Linked DNA regions of Lentimonas sp. CC4. The protein of the gene in region 1 interacts with the protein of each later gene in a pairwise test. Links are inferred from orthologs where the notes say so. Each region holds a gene or a part of one and is shown on either strand. Other genes may lie near its edges.

Region 1 (9,153 bases):
CGCGGGGGCGATTCGACTTCGATCGGTGCATCCGCGGGTAGGCTGCGGCCTGGCTTGTCGAGTCGATCGGTGCCGAGCTTAACCTTGCCTGCGAGAATGAGGGCTTTGGCGCGGGAACGTGTGTCGGCGAGACCTTGGGCGACAAGTAATTCGTCGAGTCGGATTTTCTTAGCGTTGGACATATGGAAAAAGTGAGATAATTCGCTATTCTAGCTTTGTTCGCTAGTGGTTTGCTCAGTGGCTGTAAGTGGCACATCGCTGGAGCGAATGTGTAGGTCGCGTTGTGGGAACGGAATCTCGATATTATTGGCTTTAAAGCTATCCCATATATTGAGAAGGACTTGGCTCTTTACATTAGCGACGCCATTGGCGGGATCTGAGATCCAGCAGCGTAGCTCGAGGTCAATGGAGTTATCGCCGAAGCCGATTACGTGGCAATTCGCTGGGGGGTCTGCCAACACACGGTCGACGGTGCTGGCTGCGTCAATGACGAGTTTTACGCATTGGTGCGGGTCTGAATTATAAGAGACGCCGATGGGCACTCGTATGCGCACTAGGTTATTGGTGAAGCTCCAGTTGATGACCCGCTGCGTAATTAAATCTTCGTTGGGGATCAGATGCTCCGTGCCGTCGCGGGTGATGACGGAGGCGTAGCGTGCGCGCAGGTTATTGATCCAACCATAGGTGCCGTCGATTTCAATGACGTCGCCCGGTTTGATTGAATTATCGATCAACAGGAGGATGCCGCTAATGAAGTTGGAGACGACTTTTTGGAGACCAAAACCAAGACCTAAGCCAACAGCACCACCCAGCACGGCGAAGGCTGATAGGTTGATGCCCATGGAGCTCATTGCAACTGCAGAGGCGCCGACGATGAATGCGATACGAACGATCTTTGCGATCAGCACTTGCAAAGAAGGGCTGAGCCTTGGCACACGTTGTAGCTGAGTCTCAATCAAACTCGCCATCGCGAGGCTGACCCATAGGGTGAATGCAAAGGCGATGACCCCTGTGATGATGCCCCACGCTGAGACATCAATGGAGCCGACTGTAAAATGCAGGTCTTGGAGTAGATGTGCGTCGCCATCAATTTGAGATAAAAAGAAGCAAGCAGTCATTAAGTAGCCGATCGATGCTATCGATTTTGCCCAGAATTGAACAGGAATGAAGCTAGTGAGCAGACCGATAATGATCCATACGGAGCCTAGAATCGTAAAGAAATGAAATGCCGGGGTTTCGATTTGCAGTGAGGAGCAAACCACGGTGGCGCATGTGATGACTAACCAGAATACAAGAAAGCATAGGTTACGCTTGATCCAATGCAGGGGGTTACTTTGCGAAGTGATGAGTGTATTGGCTCTACGCCCGATCGTTCTAGCGCAAAGCGCAAAGAGCACGATCATACTGACGAGTTGCCAAGAGTCATGTAGCTGCAGGCTGCCATCTTGGAGGAGCAGCGTATGCCAGTATTCGATAAAGTTCATGACAGCAGGGTAAGTGCTTTAAAAGTGTCGTCGCAATCTTTTTGCATATTCAATCATTCTGCCTAGCATTTTGGCATGTTAACAAGTGTTTATCGAGGAGTGGCTTGCTGCCTGTTGCCAATTGCGTTGTTTGGGCAAAATCGTATCGGCACGGGCGAGGTGCAGGAGTTGTTCAATCAACATTGTGCGAGCTGCCACGGTGAAAACTTGGAAGGAGGCCAAGCGAGCTCGTTACTTGTGGGGGATTGGCAGCAAATCAATGAACAATTAACGTTTATGGATTATGTGAGGAACGGCAATTTGGAGATGGGAATGCCTCCATTTGGCTTGTTGTTAACTGATTCGCAGGTGCGCTCATTGGAGATTTACATCCAGGAGATGCGTCAAAAGAAGGACCGAGCGGGACAGGTTTTGGTGCCGGTCGCTGAGGGTGTGTATTCTGCTGGCGGGTATCGGTTTGAAGTCGAGACGGTGGTCGACGGATTAGCGTTGCCGTGGTCGGTGGCGTTTTTGCCTGATGGTGGATTGTTAATCACAGAGCGTGCTGGAGCCTTGCGTGTGGCACGAGCGGGTGTGCTGTCTGAGCCGATCAGCGGCACGCCTAAGGTATGGTCGCACGGGCAGGGAGGGTTGATGGAGGTAGCGCTACATCCAGATTATGAGGATAATGGTTGGATCTACCTTGGGATAGCCGCGAGTGGCGGTGAGCGCGATGGTAAGGCGCAGGGAATGACAAAGATCCTACGCGGACGTATTCGTGACGGCATGTGGGTAGATGAGCAGGTGATTTTTGAGGTGCCGTTCGAATATCATCGTTCGGCTGGTGTGCATTTTGGGACACGTCTTGTTTTTAAAGATGGGTATTTGTTTTTTGGCATCGGCGACCGCGGTGCGATGGAAATGGCGCAGGATCTGACACGGCCGAATGGTAAGATTCATCGGGTGCATGATGATGGACGTATTCCGAGCGATAATCCATTTGCCGACAGTGAGGGTGCTTATCCGAGCACTTGGGCGTATGGGAACCGCAATCCGCAGGGACTCGATTTGCACCCGCAAACAGGTGCGCTGTGGGAGTCCGAGCATGGGCCGCGCGGTGGCGATGAGATCAACTGTATCGAGCGCGGGCGGAATTATGGCTGGCCGGTTATTACACATGGTATGAACTATAACGGGAAGCCGATCTCCGCGATGACCGCAAAGGAGGGGATGGAGCAACCGGCGCATTATTGGACACCGTCGATCGCAGTCTGCGGCATTGATTTTTACGAAGGCGATCTGTTTCCGAATTGGAAGAATGATCTATTTGCAGGCGGTCTGGCGTCTCAGGAGTTACATCGTCTGAGCATTGAGGGAGGTGAGGTCGTTTCAGATGAAATCATCATAAACGATCTAGGGCGTGTGCGCGATGTGGCGAGTGGCCCGGATGGGGCTTTATATGTCGTGCTGAATGGACCCGATCGTATCGTGCGGTTGGTGCCAGTTGATTGATATTTGGAGGAATGGTAGGCTTGCCCTCGGTTTAGTGACACTATGACCTGACTGTATCCTATGTCCTTATCTTCGATCGTTTTTCTAAACACGGATTCACTGCCTCATGTTCAGCAGTTGGGCGAGCGCTTGGCCTTGCGCTGTGTGGATGGCACTTCGATCTGCGATGCGAAGGCGAAGCATGTGCAACGTTTCTTGATGAATCAATGTCCAGGGGACGACTTTGTGTTCGTCTATGGGGCCGATGGGCTGACGCTGCATGCAGTAGGCCCAGATCATAGTGTGAATATTCGCGCCGACTTTCATGGCGCCACGGTGACGTATCGTCGCAAGCAAGGTGGTGGCAAAGGGCAGATGATTGCGAAGGCAGTTGGCGTGCGCGGGGGGGTGCATCCACATGTGCTAGATGCGACGGCAGGGCTTGGCGGAGATGGCTTTGTGTTGTCGAGTCTCGGTTGCCGTGTGACGTTATTGGAGCGTGTGCCAGCGGTGCGTGCGTTACTGGAAGATGGCCTATTGCAGGCGCGCGCTTTCGCGGCGACGGAAGATGCGGAATTACAAGAGGTGCTGGAGCGCATGGAGCTGATCGAAGCAGACTCGTTAAACTATTTGAATACGATACCGGCTGATCAGCAGCCTGATGTGGTCTATCTCGATCCGATGTTTCCGGTGCGCAGTAAGAGCGCGATGGTGAAGAAAGAGATGCGTGTCTTTCACTCGCTGGTCGGAACAGATCCAGATGCAGATGGCTTACTGGACGCTGCTTTGTCTTGTGCACGTTATCGTGTGGTGGTGAAGCGGCCGCGTATAGCGCCTCAGTTGGCTGGCCCTGCTCCGAGTCATGTCTTGGAGGGGAAGAGTAATCGCTACGATGTATATACGATTGCGAAACTGCCCGATGGGCTCAATGCGCCGTTATTATGACGCCTCATCGTAGCCATACAGCTCAATTTTTAAGGATCGGGCTTTGTCTAAAATGTCTGCTTTGTCGAGAATCAAGACACTGCCGCTTTCCAGAGCTGCGGTGCGAATACCTGCTTCATACATGACGTCCAGTGTGCGTTGTCCAAAGACGGGCACGTCAAAGCGGTAGTCTTGTGCGCGTTTTACTGTTTTTACGAAAATTAGGTCGTCTGTCTTAAAGGTGCCTGCACGGCGTAGCATCGGGTCGGTGCCTTCGTAGGCTTCGACTGCCAATACGGTGCCACGGCGCACGACCACACCTTGGCCTACATCGAGGTCGGCCATACCTTTGGCTATGCGGATGCCGTGCTCGATATCTGTGATGTCTGCCTTCAGTTTCCCAGCAGTCATCAAGCCGGTGATAGCGAGTTGATCATCGAGCAGTGTGCGCGCGTCGAGCATGGAAATGCCGACGGCCTCGATCTCGCTGGAGATTGCGCCAAATATGGTTTCGGCGTTTTTGACTTTTAGACTGTTAAGAATCTTCAGCGCCTTAAGGTCGGGGTGTAAGCCATGAAACAACCGTCTAGGTGTGATTTGCCCAGCCATCAGTGCATAGCCACAACCGAGTTTTTGTAGGGATTTGAGCAGCTTCCCTAGTTGTCCAACCTTGATTTGTATGTGCTCACTCGCTGGGATCGAGTCGATCAATGACTGCTCGGTCTCGCCTGCAAACGATACGATGCGAAGCGGTAGTCCCGCTGTTCGAATACGCTCAGCGGTGAGTATTGGATAGCGACCTTTGCCTGCAATTAGACCGATCGGGCGCTGATCAAATGTCTCAGGTAGAAATTTCGACAGGGGAGCAGTCATAGGAATGGTCTAATCGTTGAACTCGTAGGGCCGCGCTATCGACTGATCATAAAACGCGGTAGGGGCAACCAGGACGGCGTGCGGCGGATTGCCATTGTCACCGGCTTTAAAGAGGACGCGCTGACTGGCGAGTTGCGTGGCTTTCGAAAATTTATCCATGCTTTCCGGTAACGAAGTCCATGTCATGTTTTCGGTGACCTTGCCGAGCTTTGCGCTTTGTGGGCTGATTCGAATGCTCTGCGACTCTACGATGAACTCTCGTTTTTCACCATCTGGATAATAATATGTGATAGTGCCTTCACGGGCAGTAATGTGCGACCCTAGTTCATCATGCTGCACAATGCAGGTAGCTGAGTGAATGCGCAGGTCGCCTGACGGCAGATACACAAGCGCTTGTGAGAGCGGTGAGAGTTGATTACTGGCGATTGCGAGATTCCCAGTTACGAGGCGTATCGAAAGGTTCGATACTGAGGGCTCAGAGCTGAGACGTTCCTTACGTTCAGGGAAGGACTTCTGCACATAAGTCTCAAAGATGACTTCAGAACTTGACCCGATTCCGACACCGACACCATTTGAAAGGGCAAAAAAGATGTGCGCGTTCTTCCCCGTCTTAATGGTGGCCCCGTTGAGCACGAGCGTGTCGTGGAGGTTCGGTTCTGTGAGTTGTCCTTTAGTGTCTGTAATCTGAATGTTACCTTTGACGCTGGTTGCAAATGCCAAGCCCTCGGCCATGTCGGCTGACAGTGCGGTCGTGAGCCCCATAGATAAACACCCTACGGCGATTAGACCGTAGAGTGTTTTCCGAAAGGGCTGAAGTGTGTTGCGCATTAAACCGCTACGATGTTCACGATCTTACCAGGCACATAGATTTCACGCTTGATGGTTTTACCGTCGATGTGAGCCGTAATACGTTCGTGTGCCTTCGCCGCTGCGATGGCGTCATCCTTAGAGACATCCGCAGGAAGTTGCGCATCGCCACGGTATTTACCGTTCACTTGGAAGATTATTTTAACCGTGTCTTGCTTCAGCTTGCTCTCGTCGTGCGTAGGCCAGCCCGCATCGGAAATGCTTCCGGAATGACCGAGAAACTGCCAGAGTTCTTCAGCGATGTGTGGAGCCAGTGGTGCGAGTAGCTTGATGAACGATTCAACCGCTTCGAGTGTCAGCGCTTCGGCTTTGCCAAGTTGGTTGACGCATATCATCATTTGAGAGATTGCGGTATTAAAGCCGAGGGCTTCGTGGTCTTCCGTGACCTTCTTGATCGAAGCATGTAGCGTGCGTTCGGTTTCAGCGTCGAGTTGCTCAGTTGCACCAATCTTGGCGTTACGTGAGCCATCTTCAGCAACGACGAGGCGCCATGCCTTACGAAGGAAGCGTGCAATGCCTTCGATGCCCTTGGTATTCCATGGCTTCATCGCTTCGAGCGGCCCGAGGAACATCAAGTAGAGGCGTAGCGCATCTGCGCCGTAGTCGACCACGATACTTTCTGGGCTGACCACATTGCCGCGGCTCTTGGACATTTTTTCGCCGTCTTCGCCGAGAATGATGCCTTGGTGAAAGAGTTTCTTAAATGGTTCTGGATCGCTCAAGACGCCGAGGTCGAAGAGGACGTGGTGCCAGAAGCGAGCATAGAGTAAGTGGAGCACCGCGTGCTCAGCACCGCCGATGTAGAGGTCGGGGTAGCCCCAGTATTTCTCTTTCTCAGGGTCGATGAGCGCTTCGGTGTTCTTCGGATCGACGTAGCGCAGGTAATACCAGCAAGAGCCTGCCCATTGTGGCATGGTATTCGTTTCGCGAGAAGCCTTCACCCAGCCTTCAACAGGCTCGTTGGAGGTGGCACCTGTTTGTGGATCCACGTAAATGTGCAACCAAGCTTCGGCTTTCGAGAGCGGACTTTGGCCATCCGGGGACGGCGTGTAGCTTTCGACTTCTGGTAGGGCGAGTGGTAGTTCGCTTTCTGGCAAGGCTACAGCAAAGCGTAGCTCGCCGTCGATTTGGCAACTGACTGGGCGTTCGACGGATTTGAAGTCGTCGTTGACCTTTGCGTAATCGGCTTCGCTGACCCAAGCGATGGGGAATGGTTCGCCCCAGTAGCGTTGGCGAGAGAAGAGCCAGTCACGGAGCTTGAAGTTGACGGTCGCTTCGCCGCGCTTTTCGGCTGCGAGTTGAGCGATCACCGCATTTTTGGCGTCTTCAGAGTTCTTGCCGGTTTGCTCGCCAGAGTTGATCAAGTCGCCCGGGCCGGTGTAGGCCTCGGTCAATGCGCCGTTGTCGTCCTTCTCTGCGGCTCCGTTGTCGTCGATCACCTGGGTGATTTCGAGGTCGAACTCCTTCGCGAATTCAAAGTCGCGTGTATCGTGCGCAGGCACGGCCATGATGGCACCGGTGCCGTAGGTCATGAGCACGTAGTCAGCCACCCAAATCGGAATTTCTTTGCCGTTGACTGGGTTGATCGCCATCGCGCCAGTCCAAACACCGGTCTTCTCTTTGCTCAATTCGGCACGTTCTAGGTCGGACTTGCTCTTTGCCTTCTCGGCGTAAGCAAACACAGCGTCGCTCTGCTCGCTGGTAGTTATTTTTGAGAGCAGCGGGTGCTCGGGGGAGATCACCATGTAAGTGGCACCGAAGAGTGTGTCTGGGCGAGTCGTGAAGACGGTGAGGTCTGAGTCATGTCCCGCGATGTCGAAGGTGATTTCTGCACCTTCACTGCGACCGATCCAGTTTTCCTGTAGGCGCTTCGTGGAATCAGGCCAATCGAGGTCTTTGAGGCCCGCGATCAATTTGTCACCATATTCAGTAATACGAAGCACCCATTGACGGATGGGGCGACGCTCAACGGGGAAGCTACCGCGGTCAGAGCGTGGGCCTTCGGGTGTGTTGAGCACTTCCTCGTTGGCAAGGACGGTGCCGAGGTCGGGGCAGAACCAGACTGGCTTCTCATCCACATAGGCGAGCCCCTTTTTGAACAGCTGCATGAAGATCCACTGCGTCCACTTGTAGTAGCCTGGATCGGTGGTGTTCACTTCGCGAGACCAGTCGTAAGCGAACCCGAGTTGGCGGAGCTGTGTCTTAAAGTGCGCGACGTTCTGCTTGGTGGTGAGACTCGGGTGCGTGCCGGTCTTGATCGCATACTGCTCAGTTGGCAGGCCGAAGGCATCCCAACCCATCGGGTGGAGCACGTTAAAGCCCTTGGCCTTTTTGTAGCGTTTTAGCGCATCGCTGGCTGTGTAGCCTTCAGGGTGTCCGATATGCAAGCCCGCGCCGGATGGGTAGGGGAACATGTCGAGGATGTAGAACGTAGGTTTGTCCTCGAAATCCTGAGCGTTGTAAGTTGCGTTTTGCTCCCAAAAATCCTGCCATTTTGGCTCGATTGCGGAAAAGTCGTAGTCTGTGGTCTGTGTTGCCATTTTAGAAAACGGCGGATTTAGAAGGTTCGTTTGCAGTCCGTCAATATTGCAAAGGCGGAGTCGGGGAGTTCTTCCCCGGCATATCGGGAGATTTTCTTGATATTTGTGATTTGTTTCCCTAATTATCTCGCTGCCTTATGTTTAATCGTGCCCCTCTCATTATTTTTATCACTTCAGCCTTTCTCATGGCTGGCACCTGGTTACATGGTGACGCATTTGGGGTGGATTCTTTAGGTAAACAGGCCTCCGGAGTCTCGCAGAAGCGATTTGAGCAGAAGTCTTGGTCGGGAGGACAGCAGTCGGATCTGATGAAAAAGTCATTTCCGTTTAAGCAATATGACTCGCATTATTCTGCACTTGGATCGAAGAGATCGAACATTTCGATGGAGGAAACCAAGGACAAAGAGCGTTTTAAGGCGGAAATGATGGAGTTTCCTGAAAAAAAGATGGATATCTCTAAGTGGAATGGCCGCCTCGCCCAATTGGAGGATCAGGCGCAAATCAGCACTGGAACGACATCGAAGCAGATCGAAGACAAGCGTATGTATGAGTCGATGATGCAAACATCGAAGAATTATGCAGAAACTGGTAAAATTCTTTCATTGCGAGATGTTAACCGCTTTCAATTTCGTCAAAACCGCTCTAGCTCAGCTGTTCCAGTGACTGCAGCAGGCGTTAGCCCAGATTCTTAGATTGAAACTCTAAGCTTTCTAGCTGACTCACCGCGCCGTTGCGTATCATCTAAGTCGTGATGCCGACAACACCTAGATACCAATTCTATTTCCTGACTATATTAGTGGTGGTCGCTATGATGTGGCTGTTGTTACTCACTGGTTTTAGGGAGTATTGGGGCTTTTGGCAAAGTCCCGAGGTCTATGAGTTTTTGAAACACGAGTATCCTCAGTGGATGCGTGACTATATCTGTAGCTATTACGATGCTAATTTTTACTTCGTTGCATTCACATATTTGGGCTGGTTATCCAACGCGGTCATCG
Region 2 (8,895 bases), 710 kb from region 1 along the record:
CCGACTGAAATTGCATTTGATATCGCGAGTGCTGCACAAGCGCTTGAAGCGATTAACCATCACCCGCGTTTTGGGTTTAACTATGACCCGAGCCACCTCGGCTACCAAGGTGTGGATTATGTAAAATTCATTCGCGACTTCGGGGCCTACATTTTCCACGCACACGTCAAGGACGCATGGTGGGGACACGGCAATGGCGACGTCGGCGTATTTGGCGGTCACACTGAATTCGGTGATGCCCGTCGCTACTGGGATTTCCGATCTCCAGGTCGTGGTGACGTGAATTTCGAAGAAGTGATCGTCGCGTTGAATGACGTCAATTACCAAGGGCCACTTTCCATCGAGTGGGAAGATAGCCGCATGGATCGTTTCCATGGAGGTGCTGAGGCGTGTGCGTTCACTCGTGCGCTCGACTTCGCGCCGAGCAATGTCGCCTTCGACGCAGCTTTCGACAAAGACAAACAATAATAAGGAGCAGTCCTATGAACATGACACCACTCGCTTTTCTCCAGAATCTGAACACGCCTGAGATCATTATGATCGGTGCGGTCGTGCTACTTTTTTTTGGTGCGAAACGTATGCCGGAACTCTTTAAGTCCTTTGGTAAGTCGGTGCGCGAGTTCAAAAAAGCCACGTCCGGAATCGAGGATGACATTCGCACTGCGATGGATGTCGACGTCGAGTCGAAGCCTGTAAAGCGCAAACCGTTGGGTTCCGATACTGAAGTTTAAGTTAACAATTGAGTCTGCTCGCCTGAACATACGGGCAGACTCGCTTTTCTCTGTTCACCCCACCAAATATGAATAAAATCCTTACAGCTTCCTGCCTAGTGTTGGCGGGCTCACTCAGTGCGGCGTCTAGTTGGGTGCCGACTTTTAAAGATAAGCCAGTCTCTCCGCAGCAGACCAAAGCAATTGAAGCCGCGTTGCCGCAGGAGGCGATTGCGACTCCGAAAGAAGAACGCCGTATTTTGGTTTACAGCGCGACACAAGGCTTTCGCCACAAGTCGATTCCTGTTGGTAAATTTGCGCTTGAAGCCATGGGCACATCCTCCGGCGCCTATACGGCAGTGGTGAGCGACGATCCTGCAAACTTCGAGCCCGAAGCTTTAAAGACATTTGACGCGGTGGTGCTTCTCAGCCCGACGCAGGATTTCTTTATGCCAAATCGGAAGCAGAAAAAGAAGTTTTCGAAGGAAGAGTGGGCGTTCCTACAAGCGCGTCACGAACGACTCGTTGGTAATCTAATTAAATACGTCAATCAGGGCGGAGGCCTCGTTGGAATTCACGCTGCGACTGACTCTTGCTATCATAATGAAGCCTATGGCGACGCAATGGGCGCTTACTTCGAAGGTCACCCGTGGCGTCATACTAATAATGTGACGATTGTGGTCGAAGATCCTGAGCATGGCACCATGAAGCCAGTGTTTGATGGTATGGACGATTTCGCGTTGGTCGAAGAAATCTACCAATTTCGCTCTGAGCCATACTCGCGCGAGAACTTGCGCATTTTACTGCATCTTGATCCCGAGCGCAGTGATAAGGTCAAAGGTATGAGCCGTGAGGACAATGACTATCCCGTTGCTTGGGTGAAGGGCGTAGGCGAGGGACGTATGTTCTATACCAGTATCGGACATAACGATCATATCTTCGCAAATCCACTGATGCTAAAACATTATCTCGCTGGCATTCAGTTTGCATGCGGTGATATCGAAGCGGATACCACACCCAGCGGTAAGCTTACGAAGTAAACTTCGGTTATGCTGCGCCGATGTCTGAAGTCGCTTTACTCGGTGTGCTTGCACAGCGCTTTGGTGGCCGCATTGAGTGGAACTCTAAAAACATGCGCATCACCAACCGCCCAGAATTGAACGTCTTTGTTAAGGAACCAGCCCGCGCGGGTTGGGCAGCTTGCGAGGATCTTTGGACTTAATTGTAACTTAAAATTTATTATAATGAATTATTCATCTAAAAAATCACGTCGCTCATTTCTAAAGCAAAGCGCGGCACTCGGAGCCTCTTTATTTGCGGCACCGATGATTCTTCGCTCGGAAACGCTAGGCATCAATGGGAAGGGCGGTGCCAATAGCCGTATCAACATAGCTTACATCGGTATGGGCTTACAGGTTCGCGCTCTACTTGGTATTACGGGGAGATCTGATGTGCAGCCGACCTATGTCTGTGATGTGAAGCCTGACAGGTTGAAGTTTGGGCAGAATGAAATGGCAAAGCGCGGCTACGCCGACGTGGCTGCCACGCCTGACTACGAAGACATCATCAATGATCCTTCGGTCGATGCAGTCGTTATCGTGACGCCGGATCACTGGCATGCTGCCATCGCCATAGCCGCGATGCGTGCGGGTAAGGATGTGTATGTTGAGAAGCCTATGACGCTCACGATCGACGAAGGCAAAGCCATGGTCGAGGCTGAGGCACGTTACGGCACGGTGCTACAGGTCGGCTCGATGCAACGCTCCGACAATGCGTTTCGCAAAGCAGCTGAGATCGTGCGTAACGGATGGATCGGTGAGATTAAGGAAGCCTATGCACAGCTTGGCGGATTTCCTCCTGCTAAACTGGGAGCCGAACAGCCAATTCCAGAGGGCTTTAATTATGATAAGTGGTTAGGGCCTGCCCCGTATGAACCTTATACCGCAGAGCGTGTAAAAGGCTCCTTCGGTGGTGGTTGGCGCTCCTATTGGGAATACGGTTCCCGCAAAAACGGTGATTGGGGTGCGCACCATTTTGACATCATTCAATGGGCACTGGGTATGGATGATTCAGGGCCAACACTCTATATGCCGAAGGGCTACGAGGGGGAAAGGTATCAGTATCATCAATACGCTGACGGTGTTAAAGTCATTCGCGATCATCCGGATATGAAGGGGCACCAGATTCGTTTCATCGGAACGGAAGGGGAGGTTATGGTCAGTCGAGGTGGTAAGTTGACGACGTCCGTGCCAAGTATGGCTAAACGACCGCTGTCGCCAACTGATACCCGACTCTATGTTTCTCCTGAGCATCGCGGTGCGTGGGTGGATTGCATCAAGACGAGGCGCACGCCAATTTGCCCGGCAACTGTAGGGCACCGAACTGGCACGATCTGCCAGCTTTCAGGTATTGCCGAGCGTATGAAACGTCCCATCCGTTGGGATCCAGCTGCGGAAATGATCCTCGGTGATGCCGATGCCCTCCGCTGGATGGATCGTCCACGTCGTGCTGGTTATGAACTGCCCGCTTAAGGCAATTTTGTGAGCCATCATCCATATTCAAATTTCAATCCTTATATTAAATGATTAAGAGAATTACCTCTTTCACTTCGCTACTTGCGATCGCCTCCGCATCATTTGCGGCCGATCTCAGTGGTTTAATTACGAACCTCAACTCCGATAACTATAAAGAGCGCCAGTCGGCTCGCCTCGAATTGCGACAGGTGCTACTTGATACGCCTGCTACAGAGCGTGCCGCATCGGAGGCGCAGTTGCTGGAAAATATCGGGCCAGGCAAGCCGTTTGCGACTCGTGACTGGTCGATCCGTGTCTTGGCACTAATTGGCGACGAAGCATCGGTGGCGCCCTTGGCGGCATTGCTAAACGATCCGGATGCTCATATCGCGGATTGTGCACGCCGTGCGTTGGCTGCGAATTCCTCGCCCAAAGCAACCGAAGCTCTGGTAGCTGCCCTTAAGCAAGACGCTCAAATCGCTTACCTCGATGCGCTAGCATATCGTGGCGATCCTGCGGCCGTTCCGGCAATCGGTGTCGTATTATCCAACGGTTCCCCCGAGATGGCGGCACCGGCTGCTCTGGCTTTGGGGAAAATCGGCGGGGCAGATGCATCAGCTGCGTTGCTATCTAAATATTCTAAAGCGGATGCTGCGCTGAAAACTTCGATCGAATTGGCCTTGCTGGATCATGGCAATATCAGCTCCGATGCCGCACGCGTCCTAGCGACTACGGCATCAAGTAGCGTCGTGCGTGTCGCAGCCTACGAACAGCAAACGGTGTTGGATGCCAGTGGAGCCATGGATACACTCCAGATCGTTTTGAAGGATGAATCCTTCCCTGAAGGCGAGTCAATGGTTCGCGTTGCAATTGGTTCTCCAATCGCAGGAGATGCGATTGCGCTACTGCCTAGCATGTCCGAGGTGGATCAAACAGTCGTGCTTGCTGCGATCGCAGATCTTAATCTGACACAGTATGAAGACGCGGTATTAGCGTTGTTGCAGTCGCCTTCAGCATCGGTGAAACAAAGTGCAATTCGCACGCTGGGTGTGATCGGCACGATTAAAAGTTATGAGCCGTTGTATGCACTGTATTTAAAGAATAGCAGCGATGCTGTCGTCTCGGAAGCATTGTCGCGCTTGAATGTGCCTTCTGCCGATGCGGCGCTGCTGAGCGCTGCCAAGGATAAGAGCAATCCAGCCGCTCAAGTGGCTGGATTTCAGCTTCTCGAATTGCGTAATACCGACGGCGTGACCGCTGTGGCCAACGAGTTGGCACAACCCGGCAATGACGAGGATGTGCGTAAGGCTGCATTCAAAGCGATGGAATCAATCGGAGACGGAGAGAGCATTCGCACTCTGCTGAACATTATTGTAACTCAGGATAGTATGATGCGTGCTGCACAAGGGAGCCTGAAGAAGCTTTCCGATAATGTCGGCGGAGCTCAGTATCAGTGGACCGAGTATTATTTGCCTGCTCTGCAATCTGCTCCAAGCGATGACGCTCGCAAAGGGGTGCTGGCGATTTTGGATGGTATCTCTTGCGAGCCAGTTGCTCAGTATTTGCAACAGTTGATTGCCACAGATAGCCCACTCCGTGGGGACGCGATCAAATCGCTCTCACGCTGGTCGGATCTTCCCGCTGCTCAGGTGTGGAGCTCACTCTACAACTCGGACGGCGTGTCGGATGCGGATCAGACGGCTGCACTGCGTGGCCTGAAGCGTGTCTTTAGTAAGGATGATATCACTGGTGATAGTCGCGCTAAGGTGGAATTTGCCGTTGAATTGATCCAAGGCGCTTCAACGGTTGAGTTGAAAGATGCGATCGTTAGCGGCTATGAAGGTCGCAAAATCGATCGGACCACAGCTCGCGAAGTTAAAAGGCTCTTCAAGCCCTTGGCTACCGATCCAGATGTCGGGCCGAGGGTCAAAAAGCTTCTTTAATTCGCGTGCGTCCCTTCTGATCCTTTAATTACATTATGAAAATCGCCCTCGATTCTCGTTTCATTGCGGCATTTTTGTGCCTGCCTCTATCTGTCATCGCCGACAATGCTTTCTTCGGCGATGCCCCAGATGCGAATCATCCGTGGGCAGTGCACGATCAAAACCGTCCGCAACCACCACGTGTCGAGCCTGGGGTGAAGATCGGCGATGCGCCTTCCGATGCGCTGGTATTGTTTGATGGCACGACCGAATCGTTTCAGCGTAACTGGCAACACGTGAAGCCGAAGGGCAAACGTAAGTCAGATTGGACTTCACAGGCGGGCTATATGCTTGGTGTCGGTGGTGCAGGTTACATCGAAACACAGGCTGAGTTTGGCGATTGTCAGCTGCACATTGAATGGTCACACGAAAAGCAACTTCCCGGAGATAGTCAGAAACGAGGCAATAGCGGCGTGTTCCTCCCTGGTGGCATCGAAGTGCAGGTGCTTGATAATTACAACAACCCGTCGTATGCCGATGGCATGGCAGGCGCTGTGTATGGTGTCATGCCTCCAGCGGCCAACGCATTACGCGCGCCAGGGCAGTGGCAGAGTTATGATATTATCTTTCGTCGCCCAATCGTTAAAGACGGCGTCGTGTTGGATGAAGGATCGATGACTGTTTTAGTCAATGGAGTCGTCGTGCAAGACAGCACACCGCTCGATGGCGGAGGTGGATTCAAAAAACGTAAACCATTAACCAAGGCCTATCCAGAGCAGGGACGTATACAGCTGCAAGATCACGGCAATCCGGTGCGTTATCGTAATGTTTGGGTGCGCCCACTACGTCCTCGTCCTGCGGATGGTGGCACAGATGGTCGGCTCTCAGCCGAAGCAACAGTGGCAAAGCGTGCCGAAATCGCAGCTGAGGTGCGCGCGAGTGCGGCCGATTTAGATGGATATGATCGCATGATGCGCCTCCTTGAGGCTTACATGTATGATAACGATCCAGCGGCATGGAGCGAATGCGATGCGCTGGTCACCGCTTATGTCTCAGGTTTGCAGAGTTTGTCGTCTGATGATCTAAAGAAGCAACGCAACCCCGTGACAGGGCTGCGCAATGCGCTGACATTTTTGCAACGTTTTTCAATGATCCCAAAGGCGTATGCACCTGAGCAGGAACTCAAAAGCATCGCAGGTAAGCAAGGCTGGTTGAAGAAGAAACGCTAGCGGCGTGCGTCTGAATCGTAGGGGCTCTGCTTGTCGGAGCCCGCGAATGTGGTTGGTGTTTGGAAGGTTCGAGTCGGTTTCGTGGTATCGCGGTCTTCGCGAGCAAAGCCCCTACAGGTGAATTGCAACAGCCTAGACCGTTTAGCCAGCAACAAGACTTTTGAACGCGGCTTCGTCGAGGATCGTGAGTTCCAACTTCACTGCCTTCGCATATTTCGAACCGCTGGCTTCGCCGGCGATCACATAGTCGGTCTTCTTGCTGACGCTGGAGCTGGTGCGTCCGCCGACTTGTTCGATCAACGCGGTGGCCTCGCTGCGGGTGAGGGTAGGCAACGAACCCGTGAGCACGAAGATCTTGCCTGCTAAGGCGCTATCCGAAGTGTCGGTGCGCGCGGATTGAAAGTTCAGCCCGTATTCGCGTAAGCGGTCAATCAGTTCAATGTGGCTTGGTTCGGCGAACCATGCGTGCAAGCTTTGTGCCATGATCGAGCCGATGCCGTCCACTTCTTCGAGTTGTTCTTCGCTGGCTGCGGCGATCGCATCGAGTGACTCAAAGTTGGCTTCGAGATCTTTGGCGGATTGCTTGCCAACGTGCGGAATGCCGAGGCCGTGAATCAATTGCCAGAGTGCGCGCGTCTTACTCGTTTCGAGTGCTGCGATTAAATTGGTTGCCGATTTCTCTGCGAATTTATCGAGCTCGAGTAGTTGATCGGCGTCGAGTGTGTAGAGATCGGCCTGTGTTTTCGCCAGACCACGTGAGACGAGTTGCTCCACCACGGCGGTGCCGAGGTTTTCAATGTCCATGCAGGCGCGGCTGGCGAAGTGTTGCAGCGCGCGTTGTTGACGGATAGGGTCGTCTTGACTCGTGATGCGCCAAACCGCTTCGTTGGGATCGCGCTCGGCAATGATACCGAGTGATTCCAAATGTGTGCCAAAGTCGAATGGTTGGCTGTCAGCAGGGCGCTTGTCTTTGTTGACGCTTAGAATCTGCGGGATGATCTCGCCGGCTTTTTGCACCAGCACGGTGTCGCCGGGGCGAATGTCTTTACGGCGGATCTCATCTTCATTGTGCAGTGTGGCACGTGAGACGGTGGTGCCTGCGAGTTGCACTGGCTCAAGAATTGCGACCGGAGTGACTGCTCCCGTGCGGCCGATCTGCAGGCTGATCTCTTTAAGCAAAGTTTCCGCGCGTTCAGCTTCAAACTTGTAGGAAATCGCCCAGCGCGGCGCTTTGGACGTGAAGCCTGCTTCGTCTTGCAGGCGGAAGTCGTCGAGTTTGACGACTGCACCATCGGTGGGGTAGGTGAATTTCTGGCGCAGTGTATCCAACTCTTCAATACTGCTCCAAGCTTGTTCAATGGTGTCGGTTAGCCAGATCTTTTCCAATACTGAGAAACCCCAGCCTTTGAGCTTTTCGTGGATTTCGGCTTGATGGCTGAAGAAGCGGGCAGGCTCACAAGCACCGACGCCGTAGAGCACGATGTCGAGTGTGCGTGTGCGGGCTTCCGAGGGGTCGAGCAGTTTTATGGTGCCTGCCGCGAGGTTGCGGGGGTTGGCATAGAGCTGTTGGCCTTCAGCTTCACGAAGTGTGTTGATGCGCTCGAATTCGTCGTGGCGCATATAGATTTCGCCGCGCACTTCGAGGATGTCAGGTGCGTTGTCGATGGACATGGGTAGGCCTGCAATCGGACGGACGTTCTGAGTGATGTCGTCACCCTCGGTGCCGTTGCCACGCGAGACGGCACGCACGAATTTGCCGTGTTCGTAGGTGAGGCTCACGGCCACGCCGTCGATCTTTGGCTCAACGAGGTAGTTGAGTGTTTGCTCGGGGAAGCGCTTTTCGAGGCGGTTGCCAAATTCGATCAGCTCCTCCATACTGTAAGTGTTGTCGAGGCTGAGCATTGGCACGCGGTGCGTGTAGCTCTCGAACGCTTCAAGGCGGTCATCGCCGACCGTTTTCGTGGGAGAGTCGCCAAAGTCAAATTCAGGGCTGGTAGCTTCGAGCTCGGCGAGTTGCGCCTTCAGTCGATCGTAGGCCTGGTCGTCGATACTCGGGAGCGCGTCCTTGTAATAGCGTTCGTCGTGCTTCGCGATTTCAGCGCGAAGTTTAGCGATTTCGTTTTGTGTGTCGGGCATGGATGGAAAATCTTAGGAAAACTGGAAATTGAAACTACTGTATTATTTTGGCCACGAAAAGGCACAAAAAAGCACAAAAACTATTACGATGGATCTAATATAGCGTGTGATAAAAAAGTGCTGGTGTCACCCAAGCGAGCATTCTCGAACCGCGTCACATAATGGATGCATTGCCTCTATCTCTATAGTATCCATCCTCCTAGTTTTTGTGACTTTTGTGCCTCTTCGTGGCTAAAGTGATTCCTGCTGTGGGTGGTTTTCGGTTTTAGAACGCTAGTTGAGAATTAGATAGACGTAAAATGAAATGAGGACGATGGATGCTTTTGGCCACGAAAAGGCACAAAAAAGCACGAAAACTATCATGCGGGATCCAAAACATAGCGTT

The links.
Region 2: the proteins of leuS (region 1) and ligA interact in binary tests that used the Escherichia coli proteins (3 or more experiments, as listed by UniProt). The link is inferred for Lentimonas sp. CC4 from one-to-one orthologs.

What each region holds. Positions count from the first base shown.
Region 1 is NZ_CACVBO010000001.1:3,244,640-3,253,792, reverse strand. What follows is about bases 5,369-8,505. They hold leuS (leucine--tRNA ligase), read right to left. Parts: upstream 8,159-8,505; coding sequence 5,579-8,158; downstream 5,369-5,578. Other genes in these bases: GZZ87_RS13865 (hypothetical protein), read left to right, coding at 8,296-8,505; GZZ87_RS13875 (hypothetical protein), read right to left, coding at 5,369-5,579. In the rest of the region: GZZ87_RS13900 (TlyA family RNA methyltransferase), read right to left, coding at 1-182; GZZ87_RS13895 (mechanosensitive ion channel domain-containing protein), read right to left, coding at 210-1,484; GZZ87_RS13890 (PQQ-dependent sugar dehydrogenase), read left to right, coding at 1,560-2,975; GZZ87_RS13885 (class I SAM-dependent methyltransferase), read left to right, coding at 3,036-3,899; UDP-2,3-diacylglucosamine diphosphatase LpxI, read right to left, coding at 3,894-4,751; more of GZZ87_RS13875, read right to left, coding at 4,761-5,368; more of GZZ87_RS13865, read left to right, coding at 8,506-8,850; GZZ87_RS13860 (hypothetical protein), read left to right, coding at 8,910-9,153.
Region 2 is NZ_CACVBO010000001.1:2,534,202-2,543,096, forward strand. The notes cover bases 6,014-8,892. They hold ligA (NAD-dependent DNA ligase LigA), read right to left. Parts: upstream 8,511-8,892; coding sequence 6,516-8,510; downstream 6,014-6,515. Other genes in these bases: GZZ87_RS10880 (DUF1080 domain-containing protein), read left to right, coding at 6,014-6,374; GZZ87_RS10890 (GxxExxY protein), read right to left, coding at 8,870-8,892. Also shown: GZZ87_RS10850 (sugar phosphate isomerase/epimerase family protein), read left to right, coding at 1-468; GZZ87_RS10855 (twin-arginine translocase TatA/TatE family subunit), read left to right, coding at 489-731; GZZ87_RS10860 (ThuA domain-containing protein), read left to right, coding at 800-1,750; GZZ87_RS10865 (hypothetical protein), read left to right, coding at 1,771-1,932; GZZ87_RS10870 (Gfo/Idh/MocA family oxidoreductase), read left to right, coding at 1,955-3,241; GZZ87_RS10875 (HEAT repeat domain-containing protein), read left to right, coding at 3,292-5,166; more of GZZ87_RS10880, read left to right, coding at 5,202-6,013; more of GZZ87_RS10890, read right to left, coding at 8,893-8,895. UniProt on the Escherichia coli protein: DNA ligase that catalyzes the formation of phosphodiester linkages between 5'-phosphoryl and 3'-hydroxyl groups in double-stranded DNA using NAD as a coenzyme and as the energy source for the reaction.